One region of the Pseudomonas sp. HR96 genome, then DNA from elsewhere that is predicted to be linked to it. Evidence: predicted binding sites of a transcription regulator. Region 1 holds the regulator's gene; each other region holds the start of a gene.
The links. Region 1 encodes FliA, which starts transcription of late flagellar genes. Its sites were predicted from a motif close to CTAAAGTTTNNNNNNNNNNNGCCGNTAA; they were not measured.
Positions count from the first base shown of each region.

Region 2: a site for FliA is predicted at 2,486-2,513, ahead of SFA35_RS21305 (methyl-accepting chemotaxis protein). Genes of this name have one in related genera too.
Region 3: a site for FliA is predicted at 1,836-1,863, ahead of motA (flagellar motor stator protein MotA). Genes of this name have one in related genera too.

Region 1 is NZ_CP139141.1:1,747,313-1,752,878, forward strand. It holds gene flhA (flagellar biosynthesis protein FlhA) at 1-870, shown strand, start outside; gene flhF (flagellar biosynthesis protein FlhF) at 883-2,205, shown strand; gene fleN (flagellar synthesis regulator FleN) at 2,321-3,154, shown strand; gene fliA (RNA polymerase sigma factor FliA) at 3,148-3,897, shown strand; gene SFA35_RS08235 (chemotaxis response regulator CheY) at 4,013-4,387, shown strand; gene SFA35_RS08240 (protein phosphatase CheZ) at 4,407-5,195, shown strand; gene SFA35_RS08245 (chemotaxis protein CheA) at 5,240-5,566, shown strand, end outside.
Region 2 is NZ_CP139141.1:4,757,948-4,763,513, forward strand. It holds gene SFA35_RS21295 (inorganic phosphate transporter) at 1-915, shown strand, start outside; gene SFA35_RS21300 (helicase HerA-like domain-containing protein) at 993-2,459, opposite strand; gene SFA35_RS21305 (methyl-accepting chemotaxis protein) at 2,650-4,539, shown strand; gene SFA35_RS21310 (glycosyltransferase family 1 protein) at 4,685-5,566, shown strand, end outside.
Region 3 is NZ_CP139141.1:5,249,499-5,255,064, reverse strand. It holds gene SFA35_RS23580 (rhodanese-like domain-containing protein) at 1-161, opposite strand, end outside; gene SFA35_RS23575 (HDOD domain-containing protein) at 262-1,782, opposite strand; gene motA (flagellar motor stator protein MotA) at 1,931-2,782, shown strand; gene motB (flagellar motor protein MotB) at 2,786-3,883, shown strand; gene rsgA (small ribosomal subunit biogenesis GTPase RsgA) at 3,933-4,964, opposite strand; gene orn (oligoribonuclease) at 5,065-5,566, shown strand, end outside.

The DNA of each region.
Region 1 (5,566 bases):
GACCTGGCGCCCAGCGCCTATCGCCTGACGCTGATGGGGGTGATCCTCGCCGAAGCGGAGATCTACCCCGACCGCGAGCTGGCGATCAATCCTGGTCAGGTGTTCGGCACCCTCAACGGCATCACCGCCAAAGATCCGGCTTTTGGCCTGGACGCGGTATGGATCGAGTTGAGTTTGCGTAGCCAGGCGCAATCTTTAGGCTATACCGTGGTCGATGCCAGTACAGTAGTGGCAACGCACTTGAACCAGATCCTGTCCAAGCACGCTCACGAGCTGATTGGCCACGAGGAAGTCCAGCAATTGCTGCAAGTACTGGCCAAAGGCTCGCCCAAGCTGGCTGAAGAGCTGGTGCCGGGTGTGCTGTCGTTGTCGGCGCTGCTCAAGGTGTTGCAGGCATTGCTGTCCGAACAGGTCCCGGTCCGCGATATCCGCAGCATAGCCGAGGCTATCGCCAACAACGCGGCCAGGAGTCAAGATACTGCCGCTTTGGTGGCACACGTGCGGGTCGGTTTGTCCCGCGCCATCGTCCAAAGCATTGTAGGCATTGAGCCGGAGCTGCCTGTGATCACGCTGGAGCCAAGGTTGGAACAGATCTTGCTCAATAGTCTTCAGAAGGCGGGTCAGGGTCAGGAAGAAGGCGTTTTGCTGGAACCGAGCATGGCCGAGAAGTTGCAGCGTTCGTTGATAGACGCCGCACAGCGCCAGGAAATGCAAGGCCAGCCAGTGATCCTGCTGGTGGCCGGGCCGGTTCGAGCGATGCTTTCGCGGTTTGGGCGTCTGGCGGTACCGAATCTGCATGTGTTGGCTTACCAGGAAATTCCTGACAACAAGCAAGTGACTATCGTCGCGACAGTAGGGCCCAACGGCTGAGGGTGATGGGTTATGCAAGTGAAGCGTTTTTTCGCCGCCGATATGCGTCAGGCCATGAAATTGGTCCGCGACGAGCTGGGCGCCGATGCCGCGATTATCGGTAACCGCCGCATCGCCGGCGGTGTCGAGCTGACGGCTGCGCTGGACTACAAGCTGTCGGCGCTGGCCCCCCGCGTACCCAACATCGAGCTGGAAGATGAACTGCGCAAGACCCAATCGCGTATCGTTTCCGCCCAGGCCGAACTGAGCAACCGCAGCGACAGCGACGGCGCCAACAACCGCCAGCTGTTCGCCGGCCTGCCGTTGACCGCCTCCGAGCCGCTGGTCGAGCCCAATTTCGTCGAGCCGGTGCGCCCCGCCGCAGCTGTGGCCCCTGCGCAGCCCGCGGTCGACCAGCGTCTGTTCGACTCCATGCGTTCGGAGCTCAACGGCCTGCGCGAGCTGCTGGAAGTGCAACTCGGCTCGCTGGCCTGGACCCAGCTGCAAGGCAGCCAGCCGGAGCAGGCCAACCTCTGGCGCCGCCTGCAACGCATCGGCCTGTCCGGCCCACTGTCGCGCGAGCTGCTGAGCCTGACCGGTGAAATTCGTGAACCTCGCCAGGCCTGGCGCATGCTGCTGGCCCACCTGGCGCGGATGATCCATACCCCGGAAGTCGAGCCACTGGAAGAGGGCGGTGTGATTGCCATGGTCGGCCCGGCCGGCATGGGCAAGACCACCACCCTGGCCAAGCTGGCGGCGCGCTACGTACTCAAGTACGGCGCCCAGAGCATCGCCCTGGTGAGCATGGACAGTTTTCGCATCGGCGCCCAGGAGCAACTCAAGACCCTGGGGCGGATCCTCAACGTTTCGGTGACCCAGGTCGACCCGGGCCAGTCGCTCGGCCAGGCATTGGAGCCACTGCTGCGCAAGCGCGTGATCCTGATCGACACTGCCGGCCTGCAGGCCAGCGACCCGGCCCTGCGCATGCAACTGGAAAGCCTGGCCGGGCGCGGCATTCGCGCCCGCAACTACCTGGTACTGGCCACCACCAGCCAGAAGCAGGTGCTGACCGCCGCCTATCACAGCTACAAGCGCTGTGGCCTGGCCGGTTGCATCCTGACCAAATTGGATGAAACGGCGAGTCTCGGCGAAGTGCTGAGCCTGGCCATCAGTACCGAATTGCCAGTGGCCTACCTCACGGACGGCCCGCGCATTCCGGACGATTTGCACCTGCCGCGCCGGCACCAGCTGGTCAGCCGCGCGGTGAACGTGCAAATGCAGGAGGAGCCCAGCGAAGAGGCCATGGCCGATATGTTCGCTGACCTCTACCACAGCCCTGACAAGCGTGTGGGCTGAGGGAGATGGGTGAGATGACGTTCCAAACTACCTACATCGATGGTCTGCATGCCCTGGTTGTCCAGGCGCAGTCGGTCGTGTGGCCTCGGTCTAAGTGACAAGGTAAACAACGAACATGGGCAGCATGCATCCCGTACAGGTGATCGCGGTGACCGGCGGCAAGGGTGGCGTCGGCAAGACTAACGTGTCAGTGAACTTGTCTCTGGCGTTGGCCGAGCTTGGCCGCAGGGTCATGCTTCTGGACGCCGACCTGGGGCTGGCGAACGTCGACGTCCTGCTGGGGCTGACACCCAAACGCACCCTGGCCGACGTGATCGAAGGCCGCTGCGAGCTGCGCGACGTGATGTTGCAAGGCCCCGGCGGGATCCGCATCGTGCCGGCCGCGTCGGGCACCCAGAGCATGGTGCACCTGTCGCCTGCGCAGCACGCCGGATTGATCCAGGCGTTCAGCGACGTCGGCGACAACCTCGACGTGCTGGTGATCGACACGGCCGCCGGTATCGGCGAGTCGGTGGTCAGCTTCGTGCGCGCCGCTCAGGAGGTCCTGCTGGTGGTGTGCGACGAGCCGACCTCGATCACCGACGCCTACGCCCTGATCAAGTTGCTCAATCGGGACTACGGCATGAACCGTTTCCGGGTGCTGGCCAACATGGCCCAGAGCCCGCAGGAAGGTCGCAACCTGTTCGCCAAGCTGACCAAGGTGACCGACCGCTTCCTCGACGTTGCACTGCAGTATGTCGGTGCCGTGCCGTACGACGAGTGCGTACGCAAGGCGGTGCAAAAACAACGCGCGGTGTACGAAGCTTTCCCGCGTTCCAAATGTGCCCTGGCGTTCAAGGCCATTGCCCAGAAGGTCGATACCTGGCCGTTGCCCGCCAACCCGCGGGGGCACCTGGAGTTCTTCGTCGAACGTCTGGTTCAGCAAACTAGCGCAGGGCCCGTATCATGAGCGCGAGCGGATATCGTATGTACAGCAAGGCTTCCCGCGAGTCCCAGCAGTACGAGTTGATCGAGCGCTATGCGCCTCTGGTCAAGCGAATCGCCTATCACCTGCTGGCGCGCCTGCCAGCCAGCGTGCAGGTGGAGGACCTGATCCAGGCCGGCATGATCGGCCTGCTCGAGGTGTCCACCAAGTACGACTCGAGCAAGGGCGCCAGTTTCGAGACCTACGCGGGTATCCGTATCCGTGGCGCGATGCTCGATGAAGTGCGCAAAGGTGACTGGGCACCCCGTTCGGTGCACCGCAATACGCGCATGGTCAGCGACGCGATTCGCGCAATCGAGGCAAAAACTGGCCGCGACGCTAAAGATCACGAGGTTGCTGCCGAACTCAAGTTGAGTCTCGACGATTACTACGGGATCTTGAACGATACCTTGGGCAGCCGGCTGTTCAGTTTCGACGACCTGTTGCAGGACGGCGGCGAACACGAAGGCTTGCATGAAGATGGCGCCAGCGGTTCGCTGGAGCCCTCGCGTGACCTGGAGGACGAACGCTTCCAGGCGGCCCTGGCCGACGCGATCGCCGGCTTGCCGGAGCGCGAGAAGCTGGTCCTGGCGTTGTATTACGACGAGGAGCTGAACCTCAAGGAAATCGGCGAGGTATTGGGGGTCAGCGAGTCGCGTGTCAGCCAGTTGCACAGCCAGTGCGCGGCACGTCTGCGCGGCCGGCTGGGCGAGTGGCGAGCGCGATAGCGGGTAACGGGAATGCCTGACAGCAGTCGCTGGAAGATAAAAATCGGATTTGATTGAACGCCCGCCCAGGGTCTGGGCGAGTCAAGACTGCTTGGAGGTCTAATTGGACAAGAACATGAAAATCCTCATCGTTGACGATTTTTCGACGATGCGGCGGATCATCAAGAACCTGTTGCGTGATCTGGGCTTTACCAACACGTCCGAGGCCGATGATGGCAACACGGCGCTGCCGATGCTGCAAAGCGGTGGGTTCGACTTTTTGGTGACCGACTGGAACATGCCCGGCATGTCCGGCATCGACCTGCTCAAGCAGGTGCGTGCCGATGACCGCCTCAAGCACCTGCCGGTGCTGATGGTGACCGCCGAAGCCAAGCGCGAGCAGATCATCGAAGCCGCCCAGGCCGGCGTCAACGGCTATGTGGTCAAGCCTTTCACCGCTCAGGTGCTGAAAGAAAAAATCGAGAAGATTTTCGAGCGCGTCAACAGCTGATGACCGCCACGGGGGCGCAATGGACCAGAAAAAGAATTCTTTGGGGGACTTCGAGTCGACCCTGAAGAAACATGCCGTCGAACTGGTGGACAGCCTTGAAAAAGGCAAGTTCGGCGACGCGGTGCAGTTGATCCATGAGCTGAACCAGACCCGTGATCGCGGCTTGTATCAGGAAGTCGGCAAGCTGACGCGCGAGTTGCACAGCGCCATCGTCAGCTTCCAGATCGACCCGCACATGCCGCAGGCCGAGGAGGTCTCGCAGATCACCGACGCCACGGAGCGGCTGTCCTATGTCGTGCGGCTGACCGAGAACGCGGCCAACCGGACCATGGACCTGGTGGAGCAGAGCACGCCGGTGATGAACGCGCTGAGCGACGAAGCCCATGCCCTGAGCGTCGACTGGCAGCGCTTCATGCGCCGGGAAATCGGCGCCGAGGAGTTCCGCGAGCTGGCTCGTCGGGTCGACGGCTTCCTGACGCGCAGCGAGCAGGGCAACCGCGAGGTGGGCAGCCACCTCAACGACATCCTGCTGGCCCAGGACTACCAGGACCTGACCGGGCAGGTGATCAAGCGCGTTACGCAATTGGTCACGGAAGTGGAAAGCAACCTGCTCAAACTGGTGTTGATGGCCAGCCAGGTGGACCGCTTCGCGGGCATCGAACACGACCATCAGCAGCTTCGCGATGAAAAAGATCACGAAATACATCCTGCCAGGGGTGAAGGTCCGCAGATTCATGCCGATAAACGTGAAGACGTTGTATCCGGTCAAGACGATGTCGACGATCTGCTGTCCAGCCTGGGCTTCTAAGCAACACCCAGGCTCGTGATTACTTCATTCCAGGGAGCACCCATATGAGCTTCGGCGCCGACGAAGAAATCCTCCAGGATTTCCTGGTAGAGGCCGGCGAAATTCTCGAGCAGCTGTCCGAACAACTGGTCGAGCTTGAGAGCCGGCCAGATGATGCGGATTTGCTCAATGCAATTTTTCGCGGTTTTCACACTGTAAAAGGCGGTGCCGGGTTTCTCCAGCTCAACGAGCTGGTGGAGTGCTGCCACATTGCCGAGAACGTCTTCGACATCCTGCGCAAGGGTGAACGTCGCGTCGACTCTGAGTTGATGGACGTGGTGCTCGAGGCACTGGATGCCGTCAACGGCATGTTCAGCGAGGTGCGCGAGCGC
Region 2 (5,566 bases), 2.6 Mb from region 1:
CACAAGACCCCCGAGCAGCGCAAAAAGCTCGACGATAAAAAGCATCCGCCCTTCTGGAACCGCCTGGTGCTGGTCATCTCGGCCATGGCCGTGAGCTTCGTGCACGGCTCCAACGATGGCCAGAAAGGCATCGGCCTGATCATGCTGGTGCTGATCGGCATCGTGCCGAGCCAGTTCGTGCTCGACCTGTCGACCACTACCTACCAGATCGAACGCACCCGCGACGCGACCCTGCACCTGAGCCAGTTCTATCAGCGCAACAGCGCCACCCTCGGCGACTTCCTGGCCCTGGGCAAGTCGCAGCCGGGCGACCTGCCGGCGCAGTCCAGCTGCAACCCGCAGCAGACCGAGCCGACCATCGCCGCCCTGCAACGCACCCTCGAGGGCGTGGCCGACTACCATTCGATCGCCCCGGAAAAACGCATCGAAGTGCGTCGCTACCTGCTGTGCCTGGACGACACTGCGCGCAAGGTCGGCAAGCTGCCCGAGCTCGGCGCCCGTGAGAAATCGGACCTCGACAAGCTGCGCAAGGACCTCACCGTCACCACCGAATACGCCCCGTTCTGGGTGATCCTGGCGGTCGCCCTGGCCCTCGGCCTGGGCACCATGGTCGGCTGGAAGCGCGTGGTCCTGACCATCGGCGAGAAAATCGGCAAACAGGGCATGACCTATGCCCAGGGCATGTCGGCGCAGATCGTGACCGCCGGCTCCATCGCCCTGGCCAACGTCTTCGCCTTGCCGGTATCCACCACTCACATCCTCTCGTCGGGGGTGGCCGGGACCATGGTCGCCAACCGCAGCGGCCTGCAAGGGGGCACGGTGCGCAACATCATGCTGGCATGGGTGCTGACCCTGCCGGCCTCGATGGGCCTGGCCGCCGGGCTGTTCTGGTTGGCCAGCAAGGCGCTGGGTTGATCAAGCCCAGTTCGATCCTGATTTGAATGGCGCGGGTGGGAAAGGGCTGAGCCCATCCCACCTTTGCGCCACAGCGCCTACTTGCGCTTGCCCGTCAAAGACCCCAGCAACCCCCGCACCAGCTGCCGGCCGAACTGATTGGCCGCCTGGCGCATGGCCGATTTCAACGCCTGCCCCGCCGCGCCGCTGAGCAACTCCCCGGCCTTGTCGGCAAGACTCTGCTCCTGCACCTCGGCGGGTCGTTCGGGCAACCGGGCTTTGCGCTGGGTGAGCATTTCATAGGCCGACTCACGGTCCACCGCCTGGTCGTAACGGCCCGCCAGTGGCGAGGCGGCGATCAGTGCCGTGCGTTCGACGCCAGTCAGTGGGCCGATGCGCGACTGCGGCGGGGCAATGGCCACCCGCTGCACCGGCGCCGGCGTACCGTTGGCCTGCAAGGTGCCGACCAGCGCCTCGCCGGTTCCCAGTTCGGTCAGCACCGCCAGGGTGTCGAGCGCAGGGTTGGGCCGAAAACCCTCCGCCACCGCCTTCAATGAGCGCTGTTCCCTGGCCGTGAACGCCCGCAGGCCATGCTGAATACGCAGGCCCAGCTGTGCCAGCACGGCATCGGGCAGATCGCTCGGCGACTGGGTGACGAAATACACCCCTACGCCCTTCGAGCGGATCAGCCGCACCACCTGCTCCAGCCGGTCCTGCAGGGCCTTCGGCGTGCCGGCGAAGAGCAGATGCGCCTCATCGAAGAACAGCGCCAGCAAAGGCTTGTCGGCATCGCCACGCTCGGGCAACTGCTCGAACAATTCAGCCAGCAGCCACAGCAGGAAAGTCGCGTAGACCTTGGGTGCTTCGTGCACCAGGCGGCTGGCATCGAGCAGATGGATCGCCCCGCGCCCATCCGCAGCCGGCTGCAGCAGATCCTGCAGGTGCAGCGCCGGCTCGCCGAACAACGCCTCGGCGCCCTGCTGCTCCAGCCCGGCCAGGCGCCGCAGCAGCGCCTGGCTGGAAGCGGCGTTGAACAACGCACTGTCCTCGCCGAGCACCTGCGGGTGGTCCTTGAGGTGGTTGAGCAGCGCCTTGAGGTCCTTGAGGTCAAGCAGCAACAGGCCTTCACGGTCGGCGACCTTGAACGCCGCGTACAGCGCCGCCTGCTGGCTTTCGGTCAGCTCCAGCAGGCTGCCCAGCAGCAGCGGCCCCATCTCGCTGAGGGTGGTGCGCAGCGGGTGCCCGCTCTGCCCGTGGACATCCCACAGCCGCACCGGGTACGCCTGCGGGCGATGCGGCAGCCAGGGCATGCTGGCGATGCGCTCGGCCACCGCCCCGCGGGGCTCGCCGGCCGCGCCGAGGCCGCACAGGTCGCCCTTGATGTCGGCTGCGAACACCGCCACACCGGCATCGCTGAAGGCTTCGGCCAGGCGCTGCAAGGTGACCGTCTTGCCGGTGCCGGTAGCGCCGGCGATCAGGCCGTGGCGGTTGCCCAGGCGCAACAGCTGGCCCACCGGCTGACCGTCCGGGCCGGCGCCACACACAAGCAGAGCTGAGTCAGTCATTTTTTTCGCTCCTTGACCCTGCCGGGCTCAGGTTTCGCCCCGCACAGTCGATATCAAGCATGCAGAAGACCGCAAATAATCAGAAAGCAGGTCGCATAACAACTCGAACGCTATCTGCGCGCATCTCAAGGACGGGACTTGAAGCTCGTTGTGACTGCTTTGCCTAGCCCCAGACCTTTGGACCGTTCCCATGAAAAGAACCTTGCGTTTCAGCCACAAGATCCTCATCGCCGCCGCGCTGATCGTCGCCGTGGCCTTTGCCCTGTTCACCAGCTACAACGACTACTTGCAGCGTAATGCCATCCGCCAGGACCTGGAGAATTATCTGCATGAAATGGGTGCCAGCACGGCCACCAACATCAGCAACTGGTTCGACGGCCGCGTGCTGCTGGTGCAGAACCTGGCGCAGAACATCGCGCTCAACCCCGACCCGGCCAACGTGCCGCAGCTGCTGGAACAGCAAGCGCTGACCAGCAGCTTCCTCTACACCTACCTGGGCACCACCCAGGGCACCTTCACCATGCGCCCCGACGAGCAGATGCCAGCCGGCTATGACGCGCGCACCCGGCCCTGGTACCAGGCGGCCCTGGGCAGTGCCGGGCCGGCCCTTACCGAGCCTTATGTCGATGCCGCCTCGGGCAAGCTGATCATCACCGTGGTCTCGGCCGCCAGCAAGGCCGGGCAGAACCTCGGCGTGGTCGGTGGCGACCTGTCGCTGGAGCGCGTGGTGCAGATCATCAACTCGCTGGACTTCGGCGGCATGGGCTACGCCTTCCTGGTCAGCGCCGACGGCAAGGTGCTGGTGCACCCGGACAGCAAGCTGGTGATGAAGAACCTCGCCGACCTGTACCCCGGCAACACCCCGAGCATCGGCCCGGCCCTGAGCGAAGTGCAAGTGGACGGCAAGACGCGCCTGGTGACCTTCTCGCAGATCAAGGGCTTGCCGTCGGTGAACTGGTACATCGGCATCTCGGTGGACAAGGCCAAGGCCTACGCAATGCTCAGCGAGTTCCGCCAGTCGGCCATCGTCGCCACGGTGATCGCGGTGATCTTCATCATTGCCCTGCTGGGCATGCTGATTCGCGTGCTGATCCAGCCGCTGCACACCATGACGCGCGCCATGGAAAACATCGCCGAGGGCGAAGGCGACCTGACCCGCCGCCTGGACATCCAGAGCGGCGACGAATTCGGCGTGCTGGGCAGCGCCTTCAACCGCTTCGTGGAACGGGTCCACGGCTCGATCCGCGAGGTCGCCTCGGCCACCGAACGGGTCAACGAGGTGGCGTTGCGGGTGGTCAGCGCCTCCAATTCCTCGATGGTCAATTCCGACGAGCAGGCCAACCGCACCAACAGCGTGGCGGCGGCAATCAACCAGCTCGGCGCGGCCGCCCAGGAGATCGCCCATAACGCCGCGCTCGCCTCGCAGCAGGCCAGCGACGCCCGGCAACTGGCCGAGGAAGGTCAGCAGGTAGTCGGCCAGAGCATCACCGCGATGACCCGCCTGAGCGACATGATCAGCACCTCCAGCGGCCACATCGAGACGCTCAACAGCAAGACAGTGAACATCGGCCAGATTCTCGAGGTGATCACCAGCATTTCCCAGCAGACCAACCTGCTGGCGCTCAACGCTGCCATCGAAGCGGCCCGTGCCGGTGAAGCCGGGCGTGGTTTCGCGGTGGTGGCCGACGAAGTTCGCAACCTGGCGCATCGCACTCAGGAGTCGGCCCAGCAGGTGCAGACCATGATCGAGGAGCTGCAGGTCGGCGCCAAGGCATCGGTCGGCACCATGGGTGAAAGCCAGCGCCACAGCCAGGACAGCGTCGGCATCGCCAACCAGGCCGGCGAGCGCCTGAGCAGCGTGACCCAGCGCATCGGCGAAATCGACGGCATGAACCAGTCGGTGGCCACCGCCACCGAAGAGCAGACCGCCGTGGTCGACGCCATCAACATGGACATCAGCGAAATCAACACCCTCAATCAGGAAGGCATGGAAAACCTGCAATCGACCTTGCGCGCCTGCGCCGACCTCGAACAGCAGGCCCAGCGCCTGAAGCAATTGGTGGGCAGCTTCAGGATCTGACCGGCCGTTGCCAGCCGCCGTAGTGGGCCGCAGCCATTCGCCCCGCTCCGGCAGCCTGCGGCAGCTGACTCGCAGCCGGCCGCTGCTGCTTAGAACCATACCCCCGACGGCAGGGTCCACTTTATGGACTCATACCACTGGAGGGATGGCCACCGTGCATATCGCTGACATCACCATGTTCTATGCCCCCGCCAGTGGCGGGGTGCGGACCTATCTTGATGCCAAACACCGGCGACTGGGGCTCAACCCAGGGGTGCGTCACAGCCTGCTGATTCCCGGTGCCAGCCTGTCCCAGCAGGATGGCATCTACCATGTGCCGGCTCCGGCCCTGCCGTTTGGCAACGGCTATCGCTTCCCCCTGCGCCTGGCGCCCTGGCGCAACGTGCTCAGGGACCTGCAACCGGACCTCATCGAGGTCGGCGACCCTTACCTCACCGCCTGGGCGGCGCTGGATGCGCGGCGCCAGCTGGACGTGCCGGTGATCGGTTTCTACCACTCAGACCTGCCCCTGCTGGTCAGCAACCGCATGGGCAACTGGTTCACACCCAATGTCGAAGCCTACGTCAGCAAGCTGTACGGCAATTTCGACCGAGTGCTGGCGCCCAGCCAGGTCATGGCCGACAAGCTGCGCGGGCTGGGCATCGCCAATGTGCACGTGCAGCGCCTGGGCGTCGACCTGCAGACCTTCGACCCCAGTCACCGCGACCCGGCGCTCAAGCGTCAGTTGGGCATAGCCGACGACTGCCAGCTGCTGATCTTCGCCGGGCGCGGCTCGCGCGAGAAGAACCTGCCAGTGCTGCTCGACTGCATGCGTCATTTGGGCGCCGGCTATCACCTGCTGCTGGTCGGCTCGAACATGCCGGCCAATGTCCCCGAAAACGTCTCGGTGGTGGGCCACTTCTGTCCTCCCGCCGAGGTCGCCCGCCTGCTGGCCAGCGCCGATGCCCTGCTGCATGGCGGCGATCAGGAAACCTTCGGCCTGGTCATCCTCGAGGCGATGGCCAGCGGCATCCCGGTGGTGGCCGTG
Region 3 (5,566 bases), 2.1 Mb from region 1:
AGCTGGGTGCGCTTGGGGTCGACGAAGCGTGCGCCGGGAATGTGACCCTGGCTGTAACGGGCGGCGCTGGTCAGATCGACCAGAATCAGCCCTGGTGTCTGGAGCCTGCCCTGCAGGTCGGCGGGCTCGATCACCAGCGGCAGGCCGGAAAAATCAGGCATGGCACTTCTCCACGGCGGAACGGAATGGGAACAAAAGGGGAATAGTAGCAGCGACGCGCGCGCAAACGTAGCGAAGCGACGCCGGGGCCGCCTCGCCGGCTCATCCGCCGCGGTGGGTAAAGGCTGCCAGCGCTCGCTCGATGCATTGCCCGGTCTTGGCGAACGCCTGCACCGAGACCTCCGAGAATGGTCCGCCGCCCTGGTCGGCGACCACCAGCATGACCACCCGGCCGTTGTTGCTCAGCGAACGCAACAGCAGGTTGTCGCCGCGAAACAGCCCGCGCAGGCTGGCCGGCAGCAGCGCCGAAAACTGGGCATTGTTGCTGGCATTGAGGCGGATCTGTGCCGGTGCGCTCATCAGCCGCTGCAGCACGGTGCTGTTGGCGATGGTGAAGGTCAGGTTGGCGGCGCTGGCCGGCAGGCCGCCGAGCTGTTGTACGCGCAGCTGGGTCTGGGTCTTGTCGGCCATCAGCAGCAGCACCCGCTGCATGCCGCAGGCTACCAGGGCGTCGCGGGCTTCGGTGGTCAGGTGCATGGCATTGTTGAAACGGCTGGGCTCGTGCAGCAACTCGGCGCAACGCTTGCGCCAGGTCACCAGGGCTTCGGGGGTGGGCGGCGGGGCGGGCAGCATGGCGCGGTGCAGGCGGCGCTCCTCCCATGGCCAGACCAGCGCCAGGGCCGGGTGCCACAGCCCCGGCTGAGCGTGCTGGCGGGCGCTGTGGGCCGCCTGCTGGTGGACCAGCTGCTGTAAAGTTTCCAGCGGTGCCTGCAGATACAGGCTGGTCAGGTATTGCCAGCGCACCATGTGCGGGGTGGCCCAGCCTTGCTGGCTGGCCATGGCCAGGCCGTTGGCCAGCAGCACGGTGTTGGCTGGCTGGCCGAGCCAGCGGCGCAGGGTCGGCTCGTCGTCCAGAGCCAGCTGCTGGCGCAGGCGGTCTTCGTTGTCGCGGGCGATGTGCAGCACCTGGACCAGCCAGCGGCGGTCCTCCAGCAGCGTACGGTAGGCGTGCAGGACCCAGGCCGGCAGGCGCCAGCGCTCGGCCAGCTCGCGGCACAGGGCCAGCAGCGGCACGCCGAACAGTTCACGCTCGACCCTGGCGGCAGGCTCGCCCTTGCTGACCACGCGCAGCTCCCACTCCTCGATCAGCTCGGGGTGGGTATAGGCCAGCGACCAGGCCGGAGACATGAACAGCAGGCTGCCCCAGTGGATCTCCTGCCACAGGCGCGCCATGCGCCCGGCGAACAGGCCATTGGCCTGCTGCGCGGCGTGCTGGCTGATCAGCTGCAGCTGGCGCAGGGCTGGCGGGATGTCCTTGGGGTCGACGCAGGGCAGCTTGGCCAGCAGGTCTTCAGTGCGCTTGAGGCCCAGGCGGTTGAGCGCCACCTCCAGGCTCTCGGCGGGCTCCACCAGGCTGTTGCTGCTCTGCAGGTTGGCTTCGCGCATCACGCTCAGGACCAGCGCCGGGCTGTCCTGCATGAAGTCGGCGATGTCGCGCAGCGAGCGACGGCTGTCGGCCAACGCGCCGCGCACCTTGTCATGGCTGGCGCGGGGTACGGGCAGGCGGACACTATCGAGTAGCTTGATCCATGCTTCGAGGCTTTGCGGTCTGGGGCTCGACACGATACGTCACCGGTGCTGGCGAAGGGGGCTAACTGGCTTTTCACTGAACACGACTATAGTCTGGCGCACTTCTGCCGATAAGTAGAAGCAGAGAATGAACAACTTGCGAACCACCCCCTTTTCACGACCGTAAAAGTGCTTCTAACTTATGGCTAAAATTATTGGCATTATCGTCGTATTCGCCTGTGTACTCGGCGGCTACGTACTCTCCCACGGCAAGATCGGCGCGTTGATCCAGCCCTTCGAGGTGATGATCATCGGCGGCGCGGCGCTGGGTGCATTCCTGCAGTCCAACCCGGGCTACATGACCATGCTGGTGCTGAAGAAGTCGCTGAAGATGTTCAGCTCGCGCTTCACCCATGCCTTTTACATCGACGTGCTGAGCCTGGTCTACGAGATCCTCAACAAGAGCCGCCGTGAAGGCATGATGGCGATTGAAAGCGATATCGAAGACGCCGCCGCCAGCCCGATCTTCGCCAAGTACCCGAACATTCTCAAAGACGAGAAGATGATCGCGTTCATCTGCGATTACCTGCGCATCATGTCCTCCGGCAACATGGCCCCCCATGAGCTCGAAGGCCTGTTCGACATGGAACTGCTGAGCATGAAGGAAGAGCTCGAGCATCCATCCCATGCCGTGACCGGCGTCTCCGACGGCCTGCCGGGCTTTGGTATCGTCGCGGCGGTACTGGGTATCGTGGTGACCATGGCCTCGCTCGGCGACGGCGACAAGGCCGCCATCGGTGGTCACGTAGGTGCGGCGCTGGTCGGTACCTTCCTCGGTATTCTCGCGGCCTATGGCTTCTTCGGCCCGCTGGCGCAGTGCCTGGCCCATGACGCCAAGGAAGAAATGAACGTGTATGAGGCGATCAAGGCCTCGCTGGTGGCCTCGGCCTCCGGCATGCCGCCATCGCTCGCTGTGGAATTCGGCCGCAAGGTTCTCTATCCAGCCCACCGGCCAAGCTTCGCCGAGCTGGAACAAGCGGTTCGCGGTCGCTAAGCCATGGAGAACAATCAGCCCATCATCATCAAGCGCGTCAAGCGCTTCGGCGGAGGCCACCACGGCGGCGCCTGGAAAATCGCCTTTGCCGACTTTGCCACGGCGATGATGGCGTTCTTCCTGGTGCTGTGGCTGCTGTCCAATGCCACTCCGGAACAGAAAATCGCCATTGCCGGCTACTTCAAGGACCCCATCGGTTTCACCGAAAGCGGGACGCCTTATGTCATCGATCTGGGTGGTTCGCCGCAACTGGCGCCGGACCAGACCCTGAACCCGGAGATCAAGGAACAGCCGAGCAAGCCGGAGAGTGTGCCGTCCCAGGACAACAACGACAGCAAGGCCGACGTCAACCAGCAACAGGCAGAGAACATCGCCGAAAAACTGGAAAAAGACCGGCTTGAACTGTTGCTGCAAGAGCTGCAGAACAAGGTCAACGAGAACCCCGAGCTGCAGAAGTTCAAGGACCAGATCCTCTTCGAGATTACTCAGGACGGCCTGCGCATCCAGATCATGGACGCCGAGAACCGGCCGATGTTCGACCTGGGCAGCGCGCGCCTGAAGCCGTATTTCGAAGACATCCTGCTGGCCATGGCCGACACCATCAAGGACGTGCCGAACAAGATCAGCGTCAGCGGCCACACCGATGCCACGCCCTTTGCCAGCAGCAACGGCATGGGCAACTGGGAACTGTCGGCCAACCGCGCCAACGCTGCCCGGCGTGCGCTGGTGGCCGGTGGCTATCCGGATACCCAGGTGGCGCGGGTGGTGGGCTATGCCTCGTCGTCGCTGTTCGACCGCAAGAACCCGCTGAACCCGGTCAACCGGCGCATCGACATCATCGTCATGACCAAGAAGGCCCAGCGCGACCTCGAAGGCGAACAAAGCCCGGACAGCAAGGCCCCGGCCGCACCCACCGACGGCAGCCCGGCGCCCGCGCCGGACGCTGCGCCAAGCCCGACCGCCCCGGCCGGCCAGCCGGGTGCGTCCACAGGCGGCGGCAATGTGCAGGTGCCGGCCCATGAAGTGCGCGAGAAGTTGAACCTGTTCGACGACAACGGCAAGCCTTCGCTGGGTGCGCCTGGCAAAGGCAATGCGTTGTAGGGTTCCAGATTCATGACGGCGGGTAACGGCCGCCCGCGCGGCCGGTGCCTCAATAGGTCTCTTGCGGCAAGCTGGCGATGATCGAGCGATAGCTGTTCATCCGCTGCTGCTGCACACGGCCATCTTCCAGTGCCATCAACAAGGCACAACCCGGCTCGCGGTCGTGCTTGCAGTCGCGAAAGCGGCAGGTGCCGAGCAGGTCGTTGAACTCGATGAAACCGGCCTCGACATCGGCGCGGCTGACGTGGCCCAGGCCGAATTCACGGATGCCGGGGGAGTCGATCAGTTCGCCGCCGCCGGGGAAGTGAAACAGGCGCGCGGTGGTGGTGGTGTGCGTGCCTTGGCCCGACAGCTCGGACAACGGCCCGACGCGGGTCTGCACCTCCGGCAGCAGGCTGTTGACCAGCGATGACTTGCCGACCCCGGACTGCCCGACGAACACACTGATGTGGCCGTCCAGGCGTGCCTGCAGCTGTTGCATGCCGTCGCCGTGATGCGCCGACACCTCCAGCAGCGGATACCCCAGTTGGCGATACACCGCCAGCAGCGCATTGAGCGCGGGGGCGTTCTGCTCGTCGATCAGGTCGGCCTTGTTCAGCAACAGCAAGGGGTGGATGCCGGCATGCTCGGCCGCCACCAGGTAGCGGTCGATCAGGTTGGCGTGGGGTTCGGGCATCGGCGCGAAGACGATCACGATGAGGTCGACGTTGGCGGCCACCGGCTTGAGCTGCCCGCGGCTGTCGGGGCGGCACAGCTCGGTGTTGCGCGGCAGCTGCGCGACGATCACGCCGATGCCCTGGTTGCCGGCGCGCCAGACCACGGTGTCGCCGGTCACCAGCGCCGGCAGGTTGGCCCGCAGGTGGCAGCGGAACACCTGGCCGGCCAGTTCGCCTTCGGTGGCCTCGACTTCCACCTGCACGCCGAAGTGAGCGATCACCAGGCCGGTCTGCTCCGGGCCCAGGTCGCCGCCTTCCAGGGTTTCGAGGGTCTGCGATTCGCGTTTGGCGGCGCGGGCGGCGCGCTCGCCCTGAATTTTTTCGATGCGCCAATTCTGGCGACGATTGAGCTGGCGTTTGGCCATGAGTGTTCCGAATGGTGAGGCAGGGGGCAAGAATGCAATGCCGGCGAGTTTAGCACGCTCGCCTGGGCTAAACTGCGCGCCTATGCCGAGGAGCCCAACCATGCAAAACCCACAGAACCTGATCTGGATCGACCTGGAAATGACCGGCCTGGACCCCGATCACGACGTCATCATCGAAATGGCCACCATCGTCACCGACAGCCAGCTCAACACCCTGGCCGAAGGCCCGGTGATCGCCATCCACCAGAGCGACGAGATCCTCGCCGGCATGGATGAGTGGAACACTCGCCAGCATGGCGGCTCGGGCCTGACCCAGCGCGTGCGCGAGAGCACCATCAGCATGGCCGAGGCCGAAGCCCAGACCATCGCCTTCCTCGAACAGTGGGTGCCCAAGGGCAAGTCGCCGATCTGCGGCAACAGCATCTGCCAGGATCGGCGCTTCCTGTACCGCCACATGCGCGGCCTGGAAGAGTACTTCCACTACCGCAACCTCGACGTCTCCACCCTCAAGGAGCTGGCCGCGCGCTGGGCCCCCGAGGTCAAGGACAGCTTCAAGAAGGGCAGCACCCACTTGGCCCTGGACGACATCCGCGAGTCCATCG